DNA from 2 places in the Lysinibacillus sp. UBA6686 genome. Region 1 is predicted to be linked to the other one. Evidence: predicted binding sites of a transcription regulator. Region 1 holds the regulator's gene; the other holds the start of a gene.
What was found. The regulator LexA, encoded in region 1, represses DNA repair genes until DNA is damaged. The targets are predictions, from matches to a motif close to CGAACATATGTTCG.

Region 1 (9,309 bases):
CCATCGGTAAACCTGGGTGACCTGAATTTGCTTTTTCAATTGCATCGATTGACAATGTTCGGATAGCATTAATCGCTAGTTGATCCGCATGTTGAGTCATTTTGTTGTGACATCCTTTCTCGTCCTATATATTGTTCTTCTACAGTTTAGTCAACATTGTCACAGAAAACAATGCTTTTGTTATACTATTTACTCTTTGTAACATACTTTATCTTTATTCAGTAGAAAATCCAACCTCATTATAAAGTAATAGTTATAATATTTTCACAGCCATAAACCATATAAGGTCAACTGAATAAAGATAATGCCTCCGGCGGATGTCACGGATTTTGAATGGAGTGAATTGTGCTAACACAATTCAAAATCCGGACTCAATTACGCTGAGGCGTAATTGATCTAAATGTGTCACATTAATTTAGAAATTTATTTTTTTTCGCTTGTTTTACCTTTTCAGGTGTTACATCATTTCCTTCTATATCTACCACTTTTACATTTTCAATGGTATCACGCATAGTTGCTCTAAATGTATCTAAATACTCTTTACGAAGTGCTGTTTGCTCCTTCGCTTCTGCCTCCGATAATGTTCCATTCTTTGCTTTGGCAGAAAGTTCATTGATTCGCTTAATTTTTTCCTTTGATAACATAGTTACACACCTTTCCAGTACATATCTTAATGTATTTGGTATGCAAAGTATAGCATGTATTCCCTTAAAATGCAGTTATACCAACCCTTTTGCTTTAGTAAAAAATACCACAGATTACATGACTTTCGGGAGATAGATGTGTATAACTATAGTAGAGCCTTTAAAAATTTACTTGCATGGAGGAAAATACATGAAGATAGAAACAAATAGATTACTTATTCGGAATTTTAAGGAGGACGATTGGCTGGCAGTCTATGACTATACATCCGATAGCCAGGTGATGAAGTATATTCCTGAAGGTGTTTTTAACGAGGACATGGCTAAGAAGTTTGTATTAGACAATAGTGGCGATCAGGCAAAATACTTTCCAGTTACTTTAATAGAAGAGAATTTGATAATTGGTCATATTGTTTTTCATCAATATTTTGGCGACCATACATATGAAATTGGCTGGGTCTTTAATCCGAAATACTACAACAAAGGTTATGCTTCTGAGGCAGCAAAAGCTGTACTACACTATGGATTTAAGGAAATGAACCTTCACCGAATCATTGCCACGTGCCAGCCTGAAAATATTGCCTCCTATCGAGTAATGGAGAAAATCGGCATGAGACGTGAAGGATATTTTAAAAAATGTATCCCGAATGGTGATGAATGGTGGGATGAATACTATTATGCTGTTTTAGGTGAGGAGTGGGTATAGCAAATAAAAGTGAATATGATAGTGACTTCTAACAATTTACCAATAAAGATAAATACTAAATGCACTAGAAACCTTTTGGGCCCCCTTAGAGTTAGAATTTTATTATGCAGTTAATTGGCTGGCATACGTTCGGTATTTTACTGGACTCATGCCAGCCAGTTTTTGTTTAATTCGTTCATTGTTTCATTTTTCGAGATATTCATATTTTCTTCTATGAATATTATCGTCAATTATTAGTGCTATTCACTGAACAATATGAGGGTGAAAATTTACCTACAAATTTATAAAAATTGAATTATATAATTAATTAACAAATAAATAACTAAATTACCATTTATTTGTTTTCCGGAATGTATTATTATATAACTAAGGTTTTGTACAATTCCTAAAAAAACAAAAAGGAGCTAGGATTATGAAGAAGATAATCACCATCTTGACAGCATTATTTGCCGTATTTATTGTATTTGGGATTATGGGGAAAGCATCAGCATCTGAGTTAGATCAAGAACTAATGGAGGATTTTTCTTCCACTTTATTCACAGAAAATTCAATTGAAGAACACGAACATGATGCTTTTGTACATGATAGTATAACTGGAGATGAACAAATTACCGTTTTTGCTGTGTGTAACCATGTTGGTACTCTAAAAGAAACAAAATATGTTGGTTTTCATAGCAAATGTGGGGGCCCTTTATACAAGGTATATTGTAAGCCATGTGGTAAATTAGTAAATACCCTCTGTCTTTGTCCTTAACTAGACTCTCATTACGTGTAGATGAGAATGTAAGTTTTGAATTGATGTTTTCTAAAAAACAGTTTTTACCAAAAATGATACCATGGATTAAAAATACATGAAGTTTTCATAACTGGTACGGAATATGAGGTGGATTTTATAAACATTAATAATTTCAGTACATTTAATATTTTTACAAACAGCAAAATGAATAACGTTGTAGCTACTGTTCCAATAAAGACTTCTTTATTTGCAACAGTATTTAATGATTCTTTGAAAGAAAAGTCATCAGCAATAACTAATCCTAACGATTTGAAGTCTTCATTGGAATTACATCTTTTGGAGGACAAAGTTAATCAAACAGGTGAGCTTGAAGACAAGTATTGCTCACTGTGTGGTTCTATGATTGAAGATGATGGTAGTTGTCCATTGTGTATTGTGCCAATATTTATAACTGGTAACAGCAACCAAACATTTCAAAACCAAAATGTTTCACAAGTAAATAATTCCTATGTCGAGTTTGGAAGTAGAGTACACCACTTTTTTAGAAAGTAAAGAAACATCAATAAAATCACATGATACCAATTTAACATTTATGAAAAAAGCACCTATTTAGTTGAATGGGTGCTTTTTTGTCATTATTCGTTTTCAATCAATGTCTGTATAATTAACTATACAATACATTTCAAGAAAATCCATTTAAACTACCCGATAATGTGATAATTGAGAGCTTGTATTAATCATGCTCTTCTCTTTCATCAGTGGGATGATAAAAACTCCCACTGACCTTCCATTATTCACCTATTACCTTTTCCTGATGCTCCCGATACCTTCGATGTACTGTTGCCTTGCTGACATCAAAGCCTAAGCCTCGAAGCGTCATGGCAATTTCCTCGAATGTAAAGCCTTTGTTTCGAAGCTTAATAATTTCCTCTATCGGGACTTCTTTTCGCTCCTGCCCATTTGGATTTCCACGATTCGATAAATTATTTTCAGGTCTATAGCCCTTTTCCACCGCTCGACGCATACCACGCCGTATTTTAGCATTATGGATTCTACGCTGGTATTCCTCTACGATCGCTAATATTTCTAGCAGCATCGTATCCATTTCATTTAATTGTACAGGTCCTGCATCCCGCATGGAGAAAACATCTGTTTCTGTTTTTTGCAATAAATGCAGCACAGCCATTCTGGCATTCCCACGTCCTAAGCGAGTTTCATCCTGGACAAATAATGCATGAATTTTCTTTTCTTTAATGAAATCAAGCATTTCGAGTAAGCCATCTCGCTCCACATCATAGCCACTATGCTGATCTAAAAAAATGCCCTTTATATTGTAACCCTGCTCCTTGGCATAGCGCGTTAATTCTTCCTGCTGACGCTCAAGCGAGGAACTTTGTGTCTCTTTTTCTGTACTCACGCGGCAATAGATTACAGCCGATTGTTGTTTATTTATCATGGTTCATTTCTCGCAATTTCAATAGAGTTTATGGGATTGGCTTGGTTTCCCACCACTGGAATGACTAATGATTTACCTGCAATAATTTGAACATCAGGTAATTCATTTTCTGTCTTTACTAATTTAATCCAGTCTTCCTTACTCATTTTACCACGGTATTGCTCAGCTAACGACCATAGGCTATCGCCATGCTCGACTTGTATTTCCTTGTAAGTCACCTCACCAGGATCTGTTATGTAAAGGTATCCTGTAAACAGTAAGCAAGCCCCTAATAAAATGGAGATATGCGGATTTTTCTTTAACCAATTCATCATTATAACCTCTTTTCTAGAATGTTTGTTCGGAATGTATGTTCTTATAATAGTGCGAACAAATGTTTTTGTCAAACACTTTTCGAACCTATGTTTGCATAAGTGTTCGCATTCTGCTATACTATCTAATAAGTAGAAATAAAAGAAAAAAGAGGTGAGCAATCATGAAAAAAGTTTCGAAAAGACAAGAAGACATTTTAGCCTTTATTAAAGAAGAAGTACGCGCAAAGGGGTATCCACCATCTGTACGTGAAATTGGCGAAGCAGTTGGACTTGCTTCAAGCTCAACAGTTCATGGACATTTAGCTCGTTTAGAACAAAAGGGCTTTATCCGCCGTGACCCAACAAAGCCTCGTGCCATTGAAATATTGGAGCCAGAAGACTCGATCCAAAAGCAAAGTGTTATTCACGTCCCTCTTGTGGGTAAAGTAACAGCAGGTTCTCCAATTACAGCTATTGAAAATATCGAAGAGTATTTCCCGCTGCCAGATACTTATGGGACAAGTGAGGATCAATTATTTATGCTAGAGATTATGGGTGAATCCATGATTGAAGCTGGTATACTTGATGGAGACTTAGTTATTGTAAAGCAAAAATCAACAGCAGATAATGGGGATATTGTCGTGGCGATGACAGAAGAGGATGAAGCAACGGTTAAGCGTTTCTTTAAGGAAAAAAATCATTTCCGCTTACAGCCTGAAAACTCCACAATGGAGCCAATTATTGTCGATCAAGTTTCAATTTTAGGACAAGTTGTAGGCCTTTATCGTCGAGTGCACTAAAAAATATAAAATTTTTGGATGATTTTAAGAGGCTGATATGTTCCCTGATGAGCATATACCTCTTTTTCTTAATTTGAGACATAGAACAAAATACGATCTACATAGGGAGTGCATCCATTTGAAACAAAAAATTAAGCAGGCTGTACAAGAGGCTTATACGACAATGTATAGCTCCTTATACGATGAACAAATTTATGCGGCTGTTTTAGTGACAGATGGTGATTGTGGAAGCCTTTATTTAACAATGGGAACCGAAAAATCACTTATTGAAATTGGTCAGAACTATGAGGACGACCCCGAAAACTATCGTTTTTTAAAGGATGAATATTTACATTATGATGAAACGGATATGCTCGAAAAGGTAAGTCGTGAATTATTAGATACAATATTGCATATCGAAGACGAGGAATTTGTTAAACATAAAGAGATGCTTCATCAAGCAATGAGTGATACGATGTATGAATTGAAGCAGGAGGGCATTATCGACGAAAGCATTTTTGTTTTTATTTCGGTGACTGATGATGACCAGGATGAAATATTGGAGCTAACGTCAGCAAAGCGTTGTAATCCAAATCACCCCCTACTCCCTGCATTTATCCGTAATTGGCAGTATTAAATACCTTTACGAAGATATCGAACAAAATTTTTCGCCATCTTCCTTTATCAAAAAAAGAATCCACTTTACAATGGATTCTATGCCTCTAATTTGAATGTTAGGCTTGCCTTTATAAAAGCAGTAAATATTTTCTTTGACACTTCATCTCCTGCCATCGCCTGCTCTTCTGGATGCCACTGTACCGCCAGACAAAACGGGTGATCTTCATGTACGACTGCTTCTACAATTCCATCACTGGATTTGGCAGCAACCTTTAATTTCTCAGCTAATACGTTGACAGCTTGATGATGAAAGGAATTTACGGCTATTTTCTCTTTCTCGGTGATTCTGTTTAATAATGAATCAGGTGTAACCGTAACATAGTGGGTAGCAACACCCCGAGCTGCCTGCTGCATATGCTTTAATAATTTTTTACTATGATATTCGCTCTCCATATCCTGATAAATATTGCCTCCAAGGGCAACATTTAATATTTGAATGCCACGACATATACCAAAAATCGGCATCTTGCGAATAAAGGCTGCCTCGATTAAAGCAAGCTCTACAGAATCTCTTTCAGGGTGTACCTTCCCTAATTTGGGTGCAGGCTCTGCATCAAAGAGAAATGGATGGACATCACAGCCTCCCGACAGCAATAACCCGTCTGTCAAAGACAAAGCTTGTGCAACATCCTCCTCTATACCAGGTGGAATAATGAGCGGAATGCCCCCAGCTTCGATAATACTATTACTGTAGGCAGCATTTAATCTTGCTGACAAATCATCCTCCAAAAAGGCCGTTATGCCAATTATTGGCTTCACTTTATCCCCTCCATAATTTCAAGTTATCTCCTACCATAACCCAAGATACCAATTCATCAAGGCATCTCCATAAAAATAGACAACCATAGCCGCAATAGCAATGGATGGGCCAAATGGAATTGGTGTCTTTCTGCCCTGCTGTCTTGCCTTTAACACTATAATGCCAACAACCATCCCTATCACAGCAGCTATAAACAACGTTAAGAGTGTATTTAATGTGCCCAATACAAGCCCCAGTAAAAAGAATAATTTAATATCTCCCCCACCCATACCACCTTTTGACAGGACAGCTATACTATATAATATGCCAAAGCCAACAACTGCACCCAGCGCACTATCCCACCATGGTGTTAACGGTGAAAGTACACGTCCTATGAAAAGCAATGGGAGAAAAAAGAGCAGGACTTTATCAGGAATAAGCATATAGGCAAAATCTGATACTACGATAATGACGAGTAATGATATCAGCAATATAGCTACAAAAAATTCTACGTTAAAGCCTAGTTTCCAATAGGCAAATGCGAATAAAACCCCTGTAATCAGCTCCATTAAAGGATAAATCCAAGAAATTTTCTGTCCACAACTACGGCATTTTCCTCCTAGCCATACATAGGACAATACAGGTACTAAATCAAGGGCTGTTAGCTGCCTTTGACAATTTGTGCAATGTGAGGGTGGTCGCACAATGGACTCCTTGATAGGTACACGTAAGCCCACCACATTAAAAAAAGAGCCAAAAACAAGCCCAAAAATAAATACTGTCACGGTATAAGCCATTTCCATTTTTATGTCCTCCTAAACTAAGAGGCGCCCATACATATGAAGTATGCGCGCCTATCTTTATTCTTGTCCCTCGTAATAGAACGTCGTAATCTGTACAGTAGCCTTAATGATAGTATCCGCCTCTTTGTCCAGCTTTTCTTTCTCACCAGGAAGAGACATTTTAATCGTATCAATTTTCATCACTCGCTCAAGCTTTTCCACTTCTTTTAAAAAGGTAACCATTGAGTCAAATGTTAAGGCCCCAATATCAAAGGTAAAGGTTACTAGCTTTAGCTCTGGTGGAATGTTTTCCTGAGCAATCGTAGAAATAGGCGGAGTTTCCGTATTCTCTTGATTTTCCTCATTGACTTTTGCTTCTGCCTCAGCAACTGTATTCGTTTGACCCACATTGGCATCCGCCACAGGCTCATCATAATTATTAAAGGTTAGCGACTCCATGCGCGTACCTGTTACCTCTTCAATTTCCACCATATCCCTTAATATCTGTTCAACCGCTCTTACGCTAGGCACTTTTTTTTGCATCTCCAAAGTTTCCTGCATCGGAACCTCGAGCTGCTCATCAAACGAGGCAAGGGATTGCTCTAAGTTTTTAATCTCGGATTGCAGACTTTGAATACTAGCTTCCTTTGCTTGAACCTCATCCTTCTTTGGCAAAATAACATAATAATAGAGGGCAAACAATAAGGAGGCTATCAACAGGACAAGCAATAGTATGCCTGATTTCTTACTATTTAGTAATCTCGTCATGAGCTTCGTCCCCCTACCAGATACATAAAGTCAATAGTGGCTGTAATGGACACAGAGTAACGAGGCATCTGCTTAAATTTTTCCTCAGCAGGTAAGTCCTTGTCCTGCTCTCCTAGCTCAATGTCAAAATTAGTGATAGAGCCAATTTGGGCATCTGTAAAATAAGGGCTTGCTAATAAACGCTCGACATATTTAGAAATAGCTGTCATTGTTTCAAAATCTGCCTCAATTGTTACTTGGTTTGTGCCAAATGAATAGCTACGTAAATAGCTTGGACTTGGTAGCAATGCATTTGTTTCATCAATTAAGGGCGTTACGGGATAAGCAACACTTTGTACATATTGAACAGATTGCTTTAATGAGCCTGTATTTTGACTTTGCTTTGTGGCGATATCATTTCGTAGCTGCTCCTGTCTTTCCACTAATCGTCTCTCTTCTGCTGATAAATCCTTTAATGCTGTCCTAGCATCAAAAAATAGATAGGTCATAAACGCTAAAATAATAAGAATAATTGCTAGAATAATATAAATCAACAATGGCGAGGTTTTCCGCTTCTCTAATTTCGGTAAGAGGTTAATTTCTGGAATCATCCGTGAACCTCCTTCAAGGCTAGTCCAAGCAAGGAGGAAAACGCTCTTGTAAACTGTGGAAACTTCTTCTGCAGCATCTGATCATTTAACTCGGTTAATGGAACACCTAAATTGGCACGTAGAAACTCACTAATGGTAGGTAATAAAGGGTTGTCCCCTAAAATAATAATCTCATCAACAGATTTTTCACCCTTATGTAAAGAAAAGCGAAAGAAGTTCATCATACGATCAATTTCCAGCACCTGATCCATAACAATCATCCGGTAATCCTCTAGCTCTCCATTATATTGAAAGTTATAGCTATATTCGCCCTGTGCCTTGCTTTCCCATTGCTCCATATTCGTATCAATGGACTGATAGCGTAAAAATTCCACATTGCCCTGTGAAAATATGCTAATGGACAGCTCATTAATAGACCATTCTGCAATTAAATAGGTTTTATCCATCTCCAATAGCTGCAAATGGTGCAATAAACGAATATTACAAAGAGCACGGATATCCGCTGCCTCTGGCTCCAGTGCAATATCGAGGAGCATCGCCACAATTTTATTCACTTCCTCTGAGGGCGCGGCATATAATTGTGCCTTCCCATCCAGCGGATCAGCATCATAAACATCAATAAGGGGCTCCTGAAATGGGAGATGAATCGAGTGCCCAATCTCCATTTCCGCATAGCCTCTAAGCTCCTCTGGCTTCAAGTCATGAGGGACATCAAAGCTTTTCAAAAGAACAGACATATCCGGCACAAACATTCGAGCCAATTGTTTTTTGCCAGCCCATTTCGCGACCTCTTGATTCATCGATTCAAATAAAGCGACCTCATCATGGATAATGCCATTTTCAACAATGCCATGTGCTAACGGCAGCTCATAATGCCGCCAACGTGAAGGATCAGGCCCTTCCGCCACAATGGCACGCAGAACATAATCCTTCAATTCGAGGGACACATACGATTTTTTCTTTCTCTTCAACATGCGAAAAGACCCCCTTTTTTTAAGCTACTTCATAGGTGAATTAATTAGTCATCCATTTCCCACCCAGAAATGCATGTAGTACGCATTTCTGGGGAAGTTAGGAAAACCAATTATTTAGTTTCAGTTCCTACTATATAGGCACTTTTAATATCGCTACCTTTTTTAGT
Region 2 (9,309 bases), on a different contig from region 1:
TTGGTAATACGATCTCGATTGTCACACAGGAAATGGGTACAATGCTTTCTACTGCTCAAATGGGTGCTATTATTACATCCACTACACCTGCTTTTATGGTCCTGTTTGCACGCTTTATTTTGAAAGAAAAAATAACCTTCCAAAAATGTCTTTCCATTGTACTAGCAACAATTGGCGTTGGCATTATTGTTGGAAATGGACAAATCGATGTTAGCCAGCAATTAGGTGGATATTACTTATTAGTTGCCGCGTTGACTTGGGCACTCATGTCCGTTTTAGTGAAGAAAATTCCACAGCAATATTCACAGATTGTTACTACTACTTATACATCTTTGGTGGCTGTGTGTTCACTAACGCCTGTTGTTGTTCCTAGATTAAAATATTTAGATATATCTAGTATTTTGCAGCCAACAATTTCAGGCGGATTAATTTATTTAGGTATTGTTTCTACTGCTGGTGGTTTTTTATTGTGGAACAAAGGGCTTCAATTAATGAATGCTTCTAGTGGAGGATTATTCTTTTTCTTCCAGCCAATTGTCGGAACCTTTTTAGGTTGGCTACTGTTAGATGAAATAATTGGATTTTCATTTTGGCTTGGTACAATGTTAATTTTTAGTGGTGTTTTTTTTGTGATTAAAGAGGAATAATAAATAAAATTTACAAAAAATACAATTCCATTCCACTCAAGAGAGAGTATAATTAAAGATAACGTTTAACTTAAGGGAGGATTTTTATGTTCCAAACAGTAGATCATTTTTTGCAATCTTGGGAGTTTGAAGCCGGTGCCACGCAAAAATTACTCAATAATCTAACGGATGAATCACTTCAGCAGGAAATTACTTCACAAAATTGGACATTAGGTCGAATTGCTTGGCATATTGTTACGGCTATTCGGGTTATAACTTCCAATACAAATTTAATATTTGAGGCGCCAGCTAAAGATTTTCCTGTTCCCTCCTCGGCTCAATTTATCGCGGACAGCTACCAACAGGCGAGCAATGCACTTGTGCAGGCATTAAAATCACAATGGTCTGACCAAACAATGGAAGAATGTATTGAATTCATCGGTCAACAAATGCCAAATGGATCACTATTGTTGTTCTTACTTCAACATCAAAGTCACCATAGAGGACAATTAACTGTTCTTATGCGACAGGCAGGATTAACTGTTCCAGGTATTTATGGTCCAGCAAAAGAGGAATGGGCAAAGTTTGGTATGGAAGCCCCACAAATGTAGTTCAAAAAACAAAACCAAAATGTTTGAATCTATTTTGATTGTCTTTATTCAAAATAGATTCTTTTTTTCTCCCTTTAGGAAATCAATTACCCGAAAAAGATTTGAATCGTAATTTTCCCTCCATCCGTACAATACTTTTCTAGGCTTATAACCCTCACATTTTTTGTCTAAACTAAAAACGTATCATAAAAGTATGAGTACCTCAAAAAATGGGATGAATACATGAAGAAAATTATTTTACTATCAAGTTTAGTTGCTACATTACTGCTTTCTGGCTGCTGGGATGTTTCCGAGCCTCAAAGAATGTACTATGTTCTCGGCATTGGTGTTGATTTTAAAGATGATCAATATGAAATTTATATGCAATTAATTAACTTCGCCAATGTTGCCAAGTCAGAGAATCCTGCTCCTAAAGGGATACAAGCGGAAATTGGTCGTGCTAAAGGGGAAACGATGGAAGAGGCCTTTTTTAACTTATATCGTTCCATTGACCAAAAAGTATTCTGGGGACATATGTCTTATATTCTTTTCTCTGAGGATGCTATGAAAAGCGAAAATGCCATCTCTATTATTGACAGCTTTTTGCGGCATAGGGAAACAAGATATCAAATATTGACCTACGTTACCAAAGAACCTATTGAGGAAGTTCTCCTAATTACACCAATATTCAACAAATCTCTTACGGCTTCCAAACTAAGTAATCCATTGTATACAAATGAATTAGAAACAATGATAGAGCCTGTTGATTTACGGACATTAGTGATCAATTTAAATGAACCTGGCCATGAAATAAGTATTCCTTTTGTTTCAATCAACAGAAATTGGAGCACTACAAATGGACAGACAATGGAAACTGCCTTTACTGGTGTTGGTGTACTTTCAAAAGATGGATTTAAAGGCTTTATTAACGGGAAGGCCGCGAGAGGGCTTCAATGGATACATGATCAAAAAAATCGAGGAGACGTTACCTTTCAATTAGACGAGGAAGGAGATTACCTAACAGTAGATTTAGAAAAAATAAGTCTTGATGTAAAGCCAATTGTTCAAAATAATCAAGTCACTTTTGAAGTGAATGTGAAATTTAATGCTACTGTAAATGGCTTTAAAACAAAAGTTTCTGGAAATGAAATTCGAAAAAAAATTAAACAGCAAGTAAAAAAGATATATTAACAACCTATCGAGAGGGCTTAAAACAGGATATAGACATTTTCCGTTTATCTGAAAAACTATATCGTAAAAACGTTAAAGCGTGGAAAAAATATGAGAGCAATGGGAAAATACCTTTAACAGAAGATTCTATTAGTAAGCTCACTATTTATGTCAATAAAGTAAATCCAGGTCGAAAAAAGTTTGATGAAACAATTAAAGAATAGCTTAAAGGGCCGGGTACTTATTTACATGTACCCGGCTTTATATTTATTTGATTCATTTTTGTAGTCTCTACTATTTTTATTTTATTCAATTTTCAGGCAATTCACTAGATACAAAAAGCTATTAAACATATTAATAGTAGTGTAAAGCAAATTAGCTTTGCACTTCCTGGTTTGTTGGCTTGGGTCACTCTGGTCAAGTGACCCTTTTATCGGTACACTTTCTCTACATTATCATGTCTAAGGTAACTTTTGCTCTACATAGAAATGGACAGTCAATGACTGTTTTCAATTGTCTTTGAAAATATATTTCTATTCAGCACTCAAAACCTCTAAAATATCCAAAAAGTGTACCTTATAAACGTCCCCAGCTTCATTTTGAATATGAATTAACTTGGTGTTTGCATCCATTTTCATCACCATACCTGTTAAAGGTTCTTGCTGTTGATGGACTATAAAAACTTTAATTTTACCTTCTTCCTTTGCCTCACTTAATGCATACGCTATTTCCTCAAGCTCAAATTCATCTCGCTCTAAATGTACTTTTTTTAATTGTAACATTGCCATAGTCCCGTTCATCTCTCCTTTGAATAAGAACATTCGTTTGTCATTATATTAGAACGAGCATTCCTATTTTGGCAAGAGTATTATTAGATAATTTTACTACCTTTTGTTAATTATCTTCATTCAGCAATTCTTTTCTGTGCGAAAGCGTAGCGACAGCAACATGGTTTTATCTGTGCGAAAGCGTAGCGACAGCAACAAAACAACAACAAATGTTTTTGTATTGAAAGCATAGCGGCAGATACAGAAGTCTCCTAGCTTTGTTATTGTTTGTTTTTCGAACTATATGTTATAATGCCTTTACTGACTAACCTAAATAGGTCACTTGAAGCTGTAGCGCTACCGTACGCTACAGCTTTTTTTGATGATTACGCATTTTTGTTCTTTATATTTCGAAACTTTTCCAATAGCACTATCGTATAACGATTGAAAAGATTATTACGAGGAGCGTTATTATATGGAACAAAAAATACAGGCATTAATCACTGCAACAAAAGAAAAATTCGGATTAACTAATTATTATTTACATACCTCGTCATTCCGTAGAAGCTTAGATATATTCGAAGATACAACCTATATACTTACTACAGAGTGGCTTCCTTCTCATGCTAAAAAGGTTGAGGAGGATGATTTAAATCCACCAGGAACTGCAATTATCGATATAAATGTGCATACCGGTCAGCTTAAAAGTATCTTGTTCGTTGATAACAAATCTTTTGCTGAAAAAAACATAATTGTCAGCACTTCCACAAAGGATATTATTCAATGGATTGAGGAGGAAACTGGGCTTACCTATAATGAGCAGTTCCAATTAGTGGAAGAAGGAAATGGAAGATTATTTTTTAAAGAATGTTTTATGGGTATTCCTGTGTCACCATCTGGCTCTATTGAGATTAAATATAATCAGGATGGTCAGCTGACCTTTTTTTCAGCTATAGGTCAATTTCCTCCCAAAAATAAATTTAAACAAGACGTTCCTGCACTATCCTTAGAAAAAGTTGCTGATTTGTCAAAAAAACAAATAAAGCTTATCGAGTTCCCTTTAGAGAAGCAGAAGCAAGTTCTTCCCTTCTATGGCTTAGAGGAAATTTACATAACAAATGATTTAACAAGGACAATCCCCTATGAATTTTTTGTAAATGATAAGATACAACTGGCAATCGATAAAATTATTTATTGGGATTCACCGACCAATCAATCATTCGAAAAAACTTCCCTTACATTTGCCAATAATATCACGATAGAACAAGTTATATCTAAGGAGTGTCATCCGAATTTACTACCAATTACAAATTCTGAAAAAGAACAGTGTATAAGCACCGTTTCCGATTTTTTACGTCAAGAATATCCGAATGATACAGGGAAGTGGATATTAAAAACACTTTATCGTCAGGATAACTATATTTATGCAACATTAAAATATAATGAGCATTCCCATTTTATTTTCAAACGAAAGCTACTTGTTATTATTGATGCGGAAAATTTACAAGCAATCAATAGTATGGATAATCAATTTATGTTAAACACATTTGAAGCTTATACTACCGTCAAAAAAAGGACAGTGACCGAAAATCAAGCTTTTGATAAATTGAAAAATCATCTTGAGCTTACACCTATTTATGTCTACGATAAACGATTAGCACAATATATTTTGTGCGGAAAATTAGATTGTGGATTTTCAGTCAATGCTACGAATGGCGAACTTGTAAAATTAGATGATTTATAAAAATCCTTAAATAGATGGGAAATGGTATGGGTTACTTTTGTCCAAGTGACCCCCTTCCCCTTATTGTTTTGAGTGATTTTTTTATTAAGGTACACTTCCTTTAGATCCCCCCTGTTGACGAACATTTGTTCCTGTATTAGAATACGAAAAAAGGAGGTCATTTTTATGCAAGCTATAAACACACTTGAATTAGTACATTTCTCAAAAGATTATGTAGATGTTTTACATGACTTTGATCTTCCAGATGAGCAATCTCAATTTACGGCCCTTCCAAAGGATATTTCTATAGAAATGGTTGGACAGTACCCAATTATTATTTTAAGTGACAATATACCAGTTGGATTTTTTGTTCTTCATTCAACAGAGAGAGTGAAAGAGTACTCTAGCAATCCAAACGCTATGTTACTTACAGCATTTTCCATTGACCATAAGCAACAAGGAAAGGGATACGCCAAAAAGGGCATGCTGGCACTGTCTAACTTTATTAAAAGGGAATTTAAGGAATGTGATGAAGTCGTTTTAGTGGTGAACCATAAAAATATTCCTGCTCAAAACTTGTATTTAAAAGTGGGCTTTGTTGATCATGGGGAAAGAAAAATGGGACCTATTGGTGAGCAAATAGTGATGAAATTACATATTTAGTCGTTTTCGAATTTATATGAATGGATTATGGAGTTCTTGGCATAGTGATTCGTCTGAATTCATTATCCAACACTAATTTTACAAAATCACTCATTATGTAAACTTAAATGAGTGATTTTGTAATCACTGCAGCGATCGTTCTTCCACTTACGTTTTAATGCTTGATTGGTATAGCGCAGTACGCAATTGGCACATCACTAAACTATTCATCGATGCAATGCCAGCCCACTACTCGTATTTGCTGATGGGCTAGCTAACGCTTTAATTGGAAATAATCCTTTCGTAAATTCTTTATCAAGGCATCCATTAAAGGCACAAAACAAGCCTCATTTTAAAGTACTCTGCCCTATGATTTTACTGCTAAATCCAGCATAGATATTGCTGCAGTAAACTTCGCCGTTAATCATTATAATTATCTTCTATACGTGCGGCATAAATTTGACGTAAAGGAATAGGCATTGTGTTTGTAATTGTTTCTAATAATAGCTCTTGATGCTCCTCATCAATGACTGGAATGCCCCACTTCACTGCAAATAGTTAGCTTTAGTTAACATAATATTTTTATTTTGTACCAAAACGCGCTCTATGTTTTGCTGTAATTCTTCCAGCTCCCATTCAGCAAATTTACGTGTGCAACTCATTGCTTCCATTCTTTCAGATGCTCTGGAAACATCATCGCCGTCCATTCATTGTTCTTCTATCCCGCATCATCTCGTTCATTCCTTTTGCTAAATGTCCACCTACTAAGCAATTTCGTATGATTGCCGTACCCGCTTTTGTCACAAAACTAGATTTTTTAGCCTCTAAATCTAATGCTAATTTAGGCATTAGCATATTGGATCCCATACCGATTGCGAAGGGGTTGCAAAATTGCTCGTAATCGCTTGTTAAATCGTTTTTGATGCTTGCTCAGAGGTGATTTTTTAATACTTAATGTCTTGATGATTTTTACCTTGGGAAGAATTGTACCTTAAACTAAGAAACAAGGTGATTATTATCTACTGTTCTTATCTTATTCTTAATACCTTCTATATTAATTGCTGTTCTGGAAGTTCTGGATAGAATGAAGAGGAAGAATTAAGGATGAACAAACTAGAGGGATATCTGAAGCAATGAAAAGAAATATCAATTTGTGAAAAGATTTTTCCTCAAAATTATATAAGCGTAATAAGATCTAAAATCAAAAACCTAGACTGCATCCATTTAGATGCAGTCTTATTTTTTTCTAATCAGTGTATCCCCAAGAGGAATTCCAACCACAACAACCAAAACCGTTAGAATTAATAGGGCTCTAAAAATAAAATACGCAACTTGATCGAACATCTCGTTCCTCCCCTTCTTTTCTTAATAATAACTCCCTTATATATCCAAATAACCCAACATTTACCGAAGAATGAAACTAAACGAATCATTTGTACTTTATTAGTTTACTCATTAAAAACGTATGTATGCAGTCGTTACTTTTAATAATTTTGTGTCCTTCAAAAATAGAGCGGGATTGTTTAATAAGTTCATCTTAAACTAATTGGGGTGCTTAGTTGAATTAGGCTCATTTAATTGATCAAATTTCTTTCTAAACATCTCATACTTAGTTGGAACGATTAACTCCATTTTGATCAATCTTTTTCAAAATGGAGTGTTTTTGTATTTGTTGATAAATATAGATTGAAGGAAAATTTTTTAATCAGTCTTTATTCTAAAGCTACACTTATATGATTAATCAACAACTTTTCCACCTGTGATTTAAGAGCCTGATTTGCATAACGAAGTACTACATCATTACCTGCAGTGGCAACTTGCACGTCACTAAAGTATTCATCTACTGGCTGCCAACCTACTACTCGTATACGTTTTTGTGCAAGTTCTCTTTTGAGGTTAAAATATTCTTGTCTTAGATTCTTTAGCAATGAATCCATCATTGGGAGAAATACAGTTTTCATTTTAAACTGTTCTAATTTATGATAGTCAACCTGCAATGATTTAATTGCTAGTTCTAACAAAAGATACTTATGAAGTAATTGTCTTTCGTCGGCTTTAATCATAGTAATCAGCGTCCAGTTGAGCTGATTGAATACTTTGGATTGGAATACTTTTTGTTTTAAGTAGTGTTTCAAGTATGAGTTCATTAGTATTCATCGATTTAATTATTCCAGTCCATTGTGTGATTTTGTAGTCCTTCCACACGTCTAATTTTATGTCCAATTGCTGATTAAAAGCTTGATCAATTGTTTTTTGTAGTTCTTCCAGTTCCCACTCAGTCAATTCTCTCGGCTGTTCTGTACGTTCTTGTTGTTTATATTCTCTAAGAAGCTCTAAATGCTCCGGTAACATCATCGATGCCCATTTAATATTACCTCTGTCTTGTATCATTCATAAATCACTCCTATGCCAAATGACCACCAACTAAGCGATCTCGATTAATAGCTGTACCAGCTTTTGTGAAAGAAACGGCTCTTAATATGGAGGTAGCTCCAAACCTGTTGCGTATTGCATCCATTGTAGGGCCAATTATTTGACGCTGTGGCTTACGATCATCGAATAAATCTAATTGGATACTATGCTCTCTTTCCAGGTTGGATATTCGGACAGATAACTGCCGAGCTGGTTCACCTGCAAAATGTTTATCCAGTAATTCAATACAAGTTTTATACATCACAAGTGTTTCGCTTGTTGGTACGGCAATCGTTTTAGATCGATGGAATCCTTTGGTCATAGCATTTCGACTATAAGAAAGACCCATACTAATTGTACGGCCAACATAACCTGCGTCCCGCGTTCGCTTCATTACGTCCTCACACATTTCAAGGAGCACTACCGAGATTTCTTTTCGTGTGTGATAATCCCTCATCAGCATTTGACCCTTCCCAAAACTTAAAGCTCCGTTTGTTATTAACGGCTCCCCTAATTTGGATAGATCTATTCCCCATGCATGGTGATAGAGTTGATTGCCCATTACACCAAAGCGCTTTTCTAATTCTTTTAGATCTGTATTAGCCAAACCACCGACTGTTTGTATCCCCATAGCATTTAGATTGGCTTCCATTCGTTTTCCTATGCCCCACATTTCGGATAGAGGTCGTACAGGCCATAATTTCTTTGGAATATCCTCATAAGTCCATTTGGCAAAGCCTGTTTTCTTTGCTTCAAGGTCTAAAGCTAGTTTGGCTATTAACATATTTGGTCCCATACCTACTGCACTAGGTATATTAAATTGGTCAAAAATTGCCCTTTGTATTTCCTTAGCCGTTTCTTCAGGTGAACCCCAAAGCTTTTCAGTGCCGGTTAAATCAACAAAACTTTCGTCTACACTATACACATGTATAGCATCAACTGGAACGTAATTAGAGATCAATTTTGTAATCGTCATCGACATTTGAATAAAGAAACTCATTTTAGGCTCAAACAATCTAATGTCAGGATGTTTAGGTATTTCATAACGACGACTACCAGTTTTGATACTAAATTTTTCTTTCATTAAGGGGGATGCAGCAAGCACTACGCTACCTGGTTGGTCAAAATTGGCTACTACTGCAACTGGAGTCTTTAAAACATCTAGCCCATGTAACATCGCTACGATGCTGGCGTAAAAGCATTTCATATCGATACACATAATAGGTCTGTTGGGCATACTCTCATAATTCATACAACTTCACACCCCTTACCAACAAAAGGAATAACGGCTAGAACATTGCTGATCAAAAAAGTACGTTTTGCATGTCTTGTAAAACAAAATGCTTGAAATGAATCACCAACAATTTTAATGACTTTTA

Region 2: the regulator LexA is predicted to act here: its motif matches at 3,201-3,214, upstream of B2R82_RS12435 (YolD-like family protein).

What each region holds. Positions count from the first base shown of each region.
Region 1 is NZ_DKJS01000081.1:48,126-57,434, reverse strand. Features, by position in the region: partial or broken gene tkt (transketolase) at 1-100, opposite strand, end outside; gene B2R82_RS22040 (DUF896 domain-containing protein) at 411-644, opposite strand; gene B2R82_RS22035 (GNAT family N-acetyltransferase) at 835-1,347, shown strand; partial or broken gene B2R82_RS24125 (IS3 family transposase) at 1,450-1,530, opposite strand; gene B2R82_RS22030 (hypothetical protein) at 1,760-2,101, shown strand; gene B2R82_RS22025 (hypothetical protein) at 2,288-2,635, shown strand; gene B2R82_RS22020 (YneB family resolvase-like protein) at 2,874-3,539, opposite strand; gene yneA (cell division suppressor protein YneA) at 3,536-3,850, opposite strand; gene lexA (transcriptional repressor LexA) at 4,015-4,632, shown strand; gene B2R82_RS22005 (DUF4303 domain-containing protein) at 4,751-5,248, shown strand; gene B2R82_RS22000 (gamma-glutamyl-gamma-aminobutyrate hydrolase family protein) at 5,326-6,048, opposite strand; gene B2R82_RS21995 (prepilin peptidase) at 6,079-6,831, opposite strand; gene B2R82_RS21990 (hypothetical protein) at 6,889-7,578, opposite strand; gene B2R82_RS21985 (PilN domain-containing protein) at 7,575-8,168, opposite strand; gene pilM (type IV pilus biogenesis protein PilM) at 8,165-9,142, opposite strand; gene B2R82_RS21975 (prepilin-type N-terminal cleavage/methylation domain-containing protein) at 9,253-9,309, opposite strand, start outside.
Region 2 is NZ_DKJS01000046.1:65,993-75,301, forward strand. Features, by position in the region: gene B2R82_RS12420 (DMT family transporter) at 1-647, shown strand, start outside; gene B2R82_RS12425 (DinB family protein) at 734-1,237, shown strand; gene B2R82_RS12430 (Ger(x)C family spore germination protein) at 1,460-2,407, shown strand; gene B2R82_RS12435 (YolD-like family protein) at 2,920-3,186, opposite strand; gene B2R82_RS12440 (hypothetical protein) at 3,629-4,897, shown strand; gene B2R82_RS12445 (GNAT family N-acetyltransferase) at 5,063-5,539, shown strand; gene B2R82_RS12450 (hypothetical protein) at 5,939-6,067, opposite strand; gene B2R82_RS12455 (hypothetical protein) at 6,064-6,225, opposite strand; gene B2R82_RS12460 (hypothetical protein) at 6,212-6,367, opposite strand; gene B2R82_RS12465 (aconitate hydratase) at 7,231-7,581, opposite strand; gene B2R82_RS12470 (YolD-like family protein) at 7,574-7,909, opposite strand; gene B2R82_RS12475 (DNA polymerase thumb domain-containing protein) at 7,923-9,182, opposite strand; gene B2R82_RS12480 (transcriptional regulator) at 9,179-9,309, opposite strand, start outside.